Regions from separate parts of the Weissella sp. LMG 11983 genome, predicted to be linked through region 1. Evidence: predicted binding sites of a transcription regulator. Region 1 holds the regulator's gene; the other holds the start of a gene.
What was found. The regulator HrcA, encoded in region 1, represses chaperone genes, less so after heat shock. The targets are predictions, from matches to a motif close to TTAGCACTCNNNNNNNNNGAGTGCTAA.
Positions count from the first base shown of each region.

Region 2: a site for HrcA is predicted at 2,193-2,219, ahead of OIT45_RS02970 (co-chaperone GroES). Genes of this name have one in related genera too.

Region 1 covers NZ_JAOZFD010000002.1:101,322-105,050, forward strand. Annotated here, with positions in the region: gene OIT45_RS10005 (glycosyltransferase family 2 protein) at 1-240, shown strand, start outside; gene OIT45_RS10010 (polysaccharide biosynthesis C-terminal domain-containing protein) at 345-1,829, shown strand; gene hrcA (heat-inducible transcriptional repressor HrcA) at 1,973-2,998, shown strand; gene grpE (nucleotide exchange factor GrpE) at 3,014-3,574, shown strand; gene dnaK (molecular chaperone DnaK) at 3,632-3,729, shown strand, end outside.
Region 2 covers NZ_JAOZFD010000001.1:548,587-552,315, forward strand. Annotated here, with positions in the region: gene OIT45_RS02960 (APC family permease) at 1-43, opposite strand, end outside; partial or broken gene groL (chaperonin GroEL) at 218-1,832, opposite strand; gene OIT45_RS02970 (co-chaperone GroES) at 1,886-2,161, opposite strand; gene OIT45_RS02975 (DUF4811 domain-containing protein) at 2,479-3,243, opposite strand; gene OIT45_RS02980 (MDR family MFS transporter) at 3,245-3,729, opposite strand, start outside.

The DNA of each region.
Region 1 (3,729 bases):
ATTGCCGGTATTTTGGCGGTAATCAGCTTGGCGTTCTTTGTTGGACGTGTTTGGTTGCCATTTGCAGCAACTGGTTTGGTCTTGAACATGCCAACCTTGGTTGTTTCGATGATTGTTTTGCTAATTGCCATCTTGGCTTTGTTTGCTGGAACGTTATTGAACGCTATCCAAGCGAACGAAAAGCGTAACTTCGAATTGGCATTAATTCGAACTGAAGAACGCTTTAACGATATTAAATAATAAAATGTGGGCATCTCTTGTGAGGTGCCTATTTTTTATGTCTATTCTTAATAGAAGTTTGTTATCATTAGAAACAGATATTAGAGTGCAGAAATGAGTTTCACATGCAATTATTAAAAGTTTATTTACAAGAAACAGGAATGCGGTTGCCGACTGAGCTGGTGCCGCTTTTCTTCTTAACCTACATTGCCCATATTTTACGACAACATGCTTTTGGTATTCAGGTTTGGACGTATGCGCTGGTGATGCTAACAATTGGCATCTTTTCAACCGCTATTCGTCTTTATGCGCAGACTGAATTGAATAAGATGCCGCCTGATAAAAAAGGGAATTCGCATTTCTTTTGGGGTGTTTGGTCAATTCAGGTCTTAACTTTCGCAGTCCTAGCATTATTGACCTATGGATTCGTGCAACTGTTTGATTTGCCGTACGAAGGGGCAATCAGATTGCAATTATTGTTCTATGTTGGGGCGATGTTAGATATTTCATGGTTGTTCAATGGGATTAATAAGACACGGATTGTTGTGCGTCGTGATGCGATTATCCAAATGGCTCGTTTTGTGCCGTTGATCATATTCGTTAAAAGTCCGGATGACTTGGCAGCGTTCATTTTATTGTTGGCGATTACGACGATTATTGGAAATGTGGTGATGTGGTTTAAGTTGCCACAGACCCTAGTGCGTGTCGATGTGGCGCGCATTCCAATTCGGCGGCATATGCGCTTGATGACGACGTTCTTCTTGGCGGCTATTTTGCCCCAATTGGCGTTGTACTTGAATAAAGTGTTGTTGTTTTGGCATGATGGCGTTGACGAGGTTGCATCTTATTATAGTGCTGAGTTGATGGTGAAAGTCGGGATCGCATTGGTACTTGGCATCGGAATTGCAATGATGGGCCGAGTGGTTGAACAACGACGTCAAGGAGATGCATCAGGCGTGCAGCAATCGTTCTATGATGCTGTGGAGAATAGTACGGCGTTGGCGATTATTATTGCGGTCGGTGTAGCAATTGTTGGGTCACAAACTGTGTATTGGTTCTTAGGAATTGACTACGAACAAGTGGGGGCAATTTTGCATGTGCTTGCGTTCGTAATTGTGGTCGCTTCATGGCGTTACAGTTTAGCGTTGCAACAATTGGCAGCTGAACGTGGTTTCCGCAATTTATCGATGCCAGTTCAAATTGCGACTGGTCTCAATGTGGTGTTGAGCTTAGCTTTGATTCCGTGGTTAGGTGTGATGGCCGCTGCGTGGATTGCGCTCGTGAGTGAAATTGTGGTGTTGGTGTTGCAATTGCTCTCATTGCGCCACGTTATTCATTTATGGCGTTTGGTAGCAGTCGTCTGGCGTTACATTGTAGCTGGCGTTGTAACAGCGGTTGTGTTGATTGCGATGGTGCGTGCTGGTGTACCTGCTTATCCAAAGTATTCAGCATTAGAAGCGGCGGTTGGATTAGTTGTATATGCATTGGTGGTTGTTTCGTTCGATACACCGGTTGCGAAGGCGACTAACCAAGTCTTGCTATTCTCTGGTAAAAGAATGTTTGAATCAACGATTGAATTTATTCGCATTGTGCTAAGAATTAAAAAATAGAAATGTAAGCGTCGCAAGGGATTGCGACGCTTTTTAGCACTCTGAAATTTAGAGTGCTAAAAATGTTGACAAGGGTGTATGAGACGTGTATTATAATAATCGTTAGCACGAAGTACTTGAGAGTGCTAAGAGAGGTGAAGCGTATGTTAACAGAACGGCAGCGGTTAATTTTAGCCGCAATAATTCAAGATTACGCAAAAACCGGTAAAGCTGTTGGATCAAAAACGTTGCTTGAAGAATTAGGGTTGGCAGTAAGTTCAGCCACGGTTCGTAATGAGATGGCCTCATTGGAAGAGCAAGGTTTGTTGCAAAAGGAACATACATCGTCGGGGCGGGTGCCTTCACAACGTGGTTATCGTTACTATGTAGATAAGATTATGCGTAGTGAACATATGACCCAGGTTGCTCAACAATCCCTTGAACGTGTTTTCAATCGTAATTTTCAGCAAATTGACGATTTGATGCAGACGATGGTGACTGAATTAGCAAATATAACAGGTTACACGGTGGTTGCATTGAAGCCGGAATCAGTTGACACGCGATTGTCTGGGTTCCGGCTGGTACCAGTCGACGGTCAACAAGTGATGGCGATAATCGTCACAAATGACGGTCAGGTTACGAGTCAGAGTTTTAGACTACCCGAGGGAATGGATGTACGTGGTCTGGATGACATGGTGCGCTACATTAATCAAACGTTGGTTAACCAACCGATTGTTGATGTGTTGCGAACATTGTCAGGAGATTTACCATTAAAGATGGAGCGAACAATTCGTACACCAGTTGCATTCTTGCAATTGTTCGGTGATGTTTTGGCTCGCTCAATTCGCGATAAAGTGTTTGTTGGTGGTCGACTAAATGTGTTGGACTACACGGATGACACGGAGCTGCAAGAAATCAAGCAATTATTGCAATTGCTTGATGCACCAAGTGCAATGCGCCAGGTAATGGGGAACGCAAACGATGGGGTGTTAATTCAAATTGGGGATGAAAACGGGAACAGCTTGTTGTCACCATACAGTTTGATTTCATCCACATACCGCGTGCCACAGCATGGTGTCGGTGCGCTGGCAGTGCTTGGACCGACGGCAATGCGCTACGCGGATGTTGTTAATTTGGTAGATGCCTACCGCAGTACATTATCAACACAGTTATTAGAATATTATCGTTAGAAAAGAGGTGTTAGCATGGCAGAGGATAAGCAAACTCCTGAAGAAGAAGTTGTAGAAGAAACGGTTGAGACACCGGATGTTGACACCGACGCAACGGCGGATGTAGATCCAATCGTTGCGCTAGAAACGAAGATTGCAGAAGCGGAAGAAAAAATCGCTGAAGCAGAAGACAAGTACTTGCGTGCTCACGCAGAAATGCAAAACATGCAAACACGTTATGCAAAGGAACAAGCGACGGCAGTGAAGTATGCTAGTCAAAACTTGGCAAAGTCAGTTTTGCCAGCGCTTGATAATTTGGAACGTGCTTTGCAAGTTGAAGCAGATGATGCAGCGGCACAACAAATCAAGACGGGAGTCGAGATGGTGTACAAGACGCTTGTATCTGCTTTGGAAGATAACGACATCAAGGCTGTTGGAGCCGAAGGTGAACCGTTTGACCCTAACTTCCACCAAGCAATTCAATCTGTACCGGCGGATGATGATCACCCGGCAGATACAATTGCTCAGGTTCTTCAAAAGGGTTATGTGTTGGCGGACCGTGTGATTCGTCCAGCAATGGTAGCTGTTTATAACTAAACAACTATTCATTTATTTATTAAAACAAAAAACTGATCAATAAGAGGTAAAGTAATTATGTCAAAGATCATTGGAATTGATTTGGGAACTACAAACTCAGCTGTTGCCGTTTTGGAAGGTGGACAACCAAAGGTTATCACTAACCCTAACGGTGG
Region 2 (3,729 bases), on a different contig from region 1:
TAAGAGGCTTTCCAATCAACAACCGCTTTAAAAAGCGCCACATGATTTTTCTCCTAAACACCTATATTAGGCAAAACGCCCAAAAATAATTTCAATTTTCTACAACGACTTATTGTAGTTCTATTTAAGCTCGTTGTCTATCATTGATACTTACTTTCGGAAATCAAAAACGCCGCCCCTCTCACAGGAAGGTCGGCGTTTAATATTTATTATGAAATTACATCATACCTGGCATACCTTGAGCAGGCATTGCAGGGGCAGCATCCGTCTTTGGTTGCTCAGCAACGACAGCTTCAGTCGTCAACAACAAAGCTGAAACAGAAGCGGCGTTTTGCAATGCTGAACGCGTTACCTTAGTAGGATCCACGATACCAGCTTCAATCATATCAACCCATTCGTCAGTCGCAGCGTTGTAACCAACACCCGGCTTCTCTGACTTCAATTGGTTAACGATAACTGAACCTTCCAAACCAGCATTCTCAGCGATTTGGCGGACAGGCTCTTCCAAAGCACGACGTACAATGTTGATACCAGTTTGCACATCACCAATCTCTGACAACTCAGCAACGGCTGGGATAACGTTTACCAAGGCAGTTCCACCACCGGCAACGAATCCTTCCTCAACAGCGGCACGAGTAGCGTTCAAAGCATCTTCAATACGGTACTTGCGTTCCTTCAACTCAGTTTCAGTTGCGGCACCAACGTTGATGACAGCGACACCACCAGCCAACTTAGCCAAACGCTCTTGCAACTTCTCACGGTCAAAGTCAGACGTCGTCTCGGCAATTTGACCCTTGATCAAGTTCACGCGCTCAGCAATGGCTTCCTTGTTTCCAGCACCCTCAACAATCGTCGTGTTGTCCTTAGAAACCGTAACCTTAGCAGCTTGACCAAGTTGTGCAATCGTCACATCCTTCAAGTTCAAACCAAGGTCGTCAGTGATAACAGTTCCGCCAGTCAAGATTGCAATGTCTTCCAATTGGGCCTTACGACGGTCACCAAATCCAGGTGCCTTAACCGCAACGACATTAAACGTTCCACGCATCTTGTTCAAAACAAGTGTTGGCAAAGCTTCACCAGTAATGTCATCAGCGATAATCAACAAGGCACGACCTTGCTCAACAACACTTTGCAACATTGGCAAAATTTCTTGAATGTTACCAATCTTCTTATCAGTGATCGTATGGGTTATCCAATGAAGCTTCCATCTTGTCCGTGTCAGTTACCATGTATTGTGACATGTAACCACGGTCAAATTGCATACCTTCAACGACATCCAGCGTCGTTTCGATACCCTTAGACTCTTCAATCGTGATAACACCATCGTTACCAACCTGTTCCATCGCTTCGGCAATCAGCTCACCAACTTCTGGGTTAGCAGCTGAAATTGAGGCGATTTGCGCGATTTCTTCCTTAGTAGAAACCGGCTTTGACATCTCGTGCAACGCCTTAACAGCTGCATCAGTTGCCAATTCGATACCACGACGCACACCAACTGGGTTAGCACCCGCCGTGACGTTCTTCAAACCTTCATTAATGATAGCTTGCGTCAAAACAGTCGCAGTCGTCGTACCGTCACCGGCGATGTCATTCGTCTTTGAAGCAACTTCAGCAACCAACTTGGCACCCATGTCTTCAAAGTGATCTTCCAATTCGATTGACTTAGCAATCGTTACACCGTCGTTTGTAATAGTTGGTGCACCATAGCTTTGCTCAATAACAACATTGCGTCCGTTTGGACCAATCGTTGTCTTAACTGTGTTAGCAAGCTTATCAACACCTGCTTGCATCTTTGCACGTGCATCTTCAGCAAACTTAATGTCCTTAGCCATATTTATTTCACCCTCTATTTCAAATTTTTAATAGTTAATCTGTTTGTTTCAAATTAAAGAACTGCAACGATATCCTTTTCGTGAACCACCAAGTAATCCACACCATCGACCGTTACTTCTGAGCCAGCGTACTTATCGAAGATGACCTTGTCACCCTCTTTCACTGCAGCTGGGGCCGTCAAGTCACCAACTGATTGCGTTGAAACAGCGACAACAGTTCCCGTAACTGACTTTTCTTGCGCGTTTGACGCAAGCAAAATACCACCAACTGATTGCTCAGGCGCTTCCTCAACTTGCAACACAACACGATCTCCCAAAGGCTTCAACATGTTATATGACCTCCATAGGCAAAAATTATTATTAGCACTCTCAATATCTAAGTGCTAACTTACATAAACAATAATAGCACACCCACACGTTTTTGCAACATATTTTGGTTAAAAAATGAGGTTATGGTTTGTTTCGTCGCTATCGCGCCGAGTTGGTTTTTTGGGCGAGCAGGGTGGCGTCCGCGCCATTCGGTTGCCCACATTTGAACTTTGTCGGAGATAGCCCCGCACTTCCAGGCCTCGACGCAACGCGTCGACACTAACCGCTAACAAAAAAGCCCCGGTACAAAAACACGTACCAGGACTCAAAATTATCATTACTTCAATTGTGACAACATTTGCTTCATTGCTGTTGCCGTCATTTCAGCAGTTTGTTCAGTTGTGTAAGCCTTAACTTGGTCAGGAGTAGCCTTTGGGTTCGCTTGCATGTATGCAGCAACCTCTGCTTCAATAGCTGACTTCATTTGAGCTTGTTGGGCAGCTTGTGCCTCAGGTGCAGCTGACTTTTGTGCAGCTTGCAACTTCTTAGATTGATCAGCAGTCATTACAACCCAAGTGTTCTTTGGCACCGTAACCGTCGTCACTTGCTTCTTAAGCTTGCCACCTTGACCACCAATACCAAACATCACACGCCAGAAGGCATTCTTCCACTCCCATCGAGTGGTCTCAACCTTAACAGTCGCCTTCTTAACGTCAGCAACCTTGTAAGTCATTTCCTTCTTAACGCCGTTTGGAATATCAGCAACCTTCGTTGAAGGCTTCCCGTGAACCGTTGGCTTCTTAGCATCAGCTGTGTCGTTGTAAACCAAGACATAGTTATCAGCCTTTGAACCTAAACGTGATTGGATCAAGACACCGGCTGGTGACTTTGAACCCAAAGCTGAGTATACCTGCTTTGATGTCGTTGTTGTCTTAGCAGTCAAACCAGTGTTGTTTGCAAAGACTGACGTTGTCATCCACACGGCACCGATTAGCAATACCGTGAAGATAGGTCCGAAGATAGCGCGCATGGTGCGGTTCTTCAAAACCAACCATGAGTAGAACATGCCGATCGCAAAGACGGCCATAACTAGAATAATCATATTAGTTATTTCCTCCATTATCTGCGACAACGTTTCCGTTTGACTTACCGTGCACTAGCTTACCGCTGTGCAAGAAGAACGCCAAGATGATACCAACAACAGCGAATCCAATTCCGAATGCAAATGATGCGTGGAATCCAGTCATCGTTGCGTTAATCATCTTATCCATGTATGACACAACGTTTTCCTTGGCCAAATCCTTAGCAGGCTTAGCAGCCTTGATAACGTTTTGCGTAACTGATGAAAGCAAGGCAACAACCACCGCGTTACCAATTTGGCGAACCGTGTTGTTAGCAGCCGTTGCTTGTGAGGCTTCCTCAGGTGGCAAAGCTGACATAGCACTGGCCGTCAATGGCATCATCGTTGTGGCGATACCGAACATACGCAAGGCGTACAACAACGTTACCAAGTGTTGTGGCGTTTCAGCTGTCAAGAATAGGAATGGTACCGTACCAATGGCCAAGATTGAGAACCCAACCATCGCCA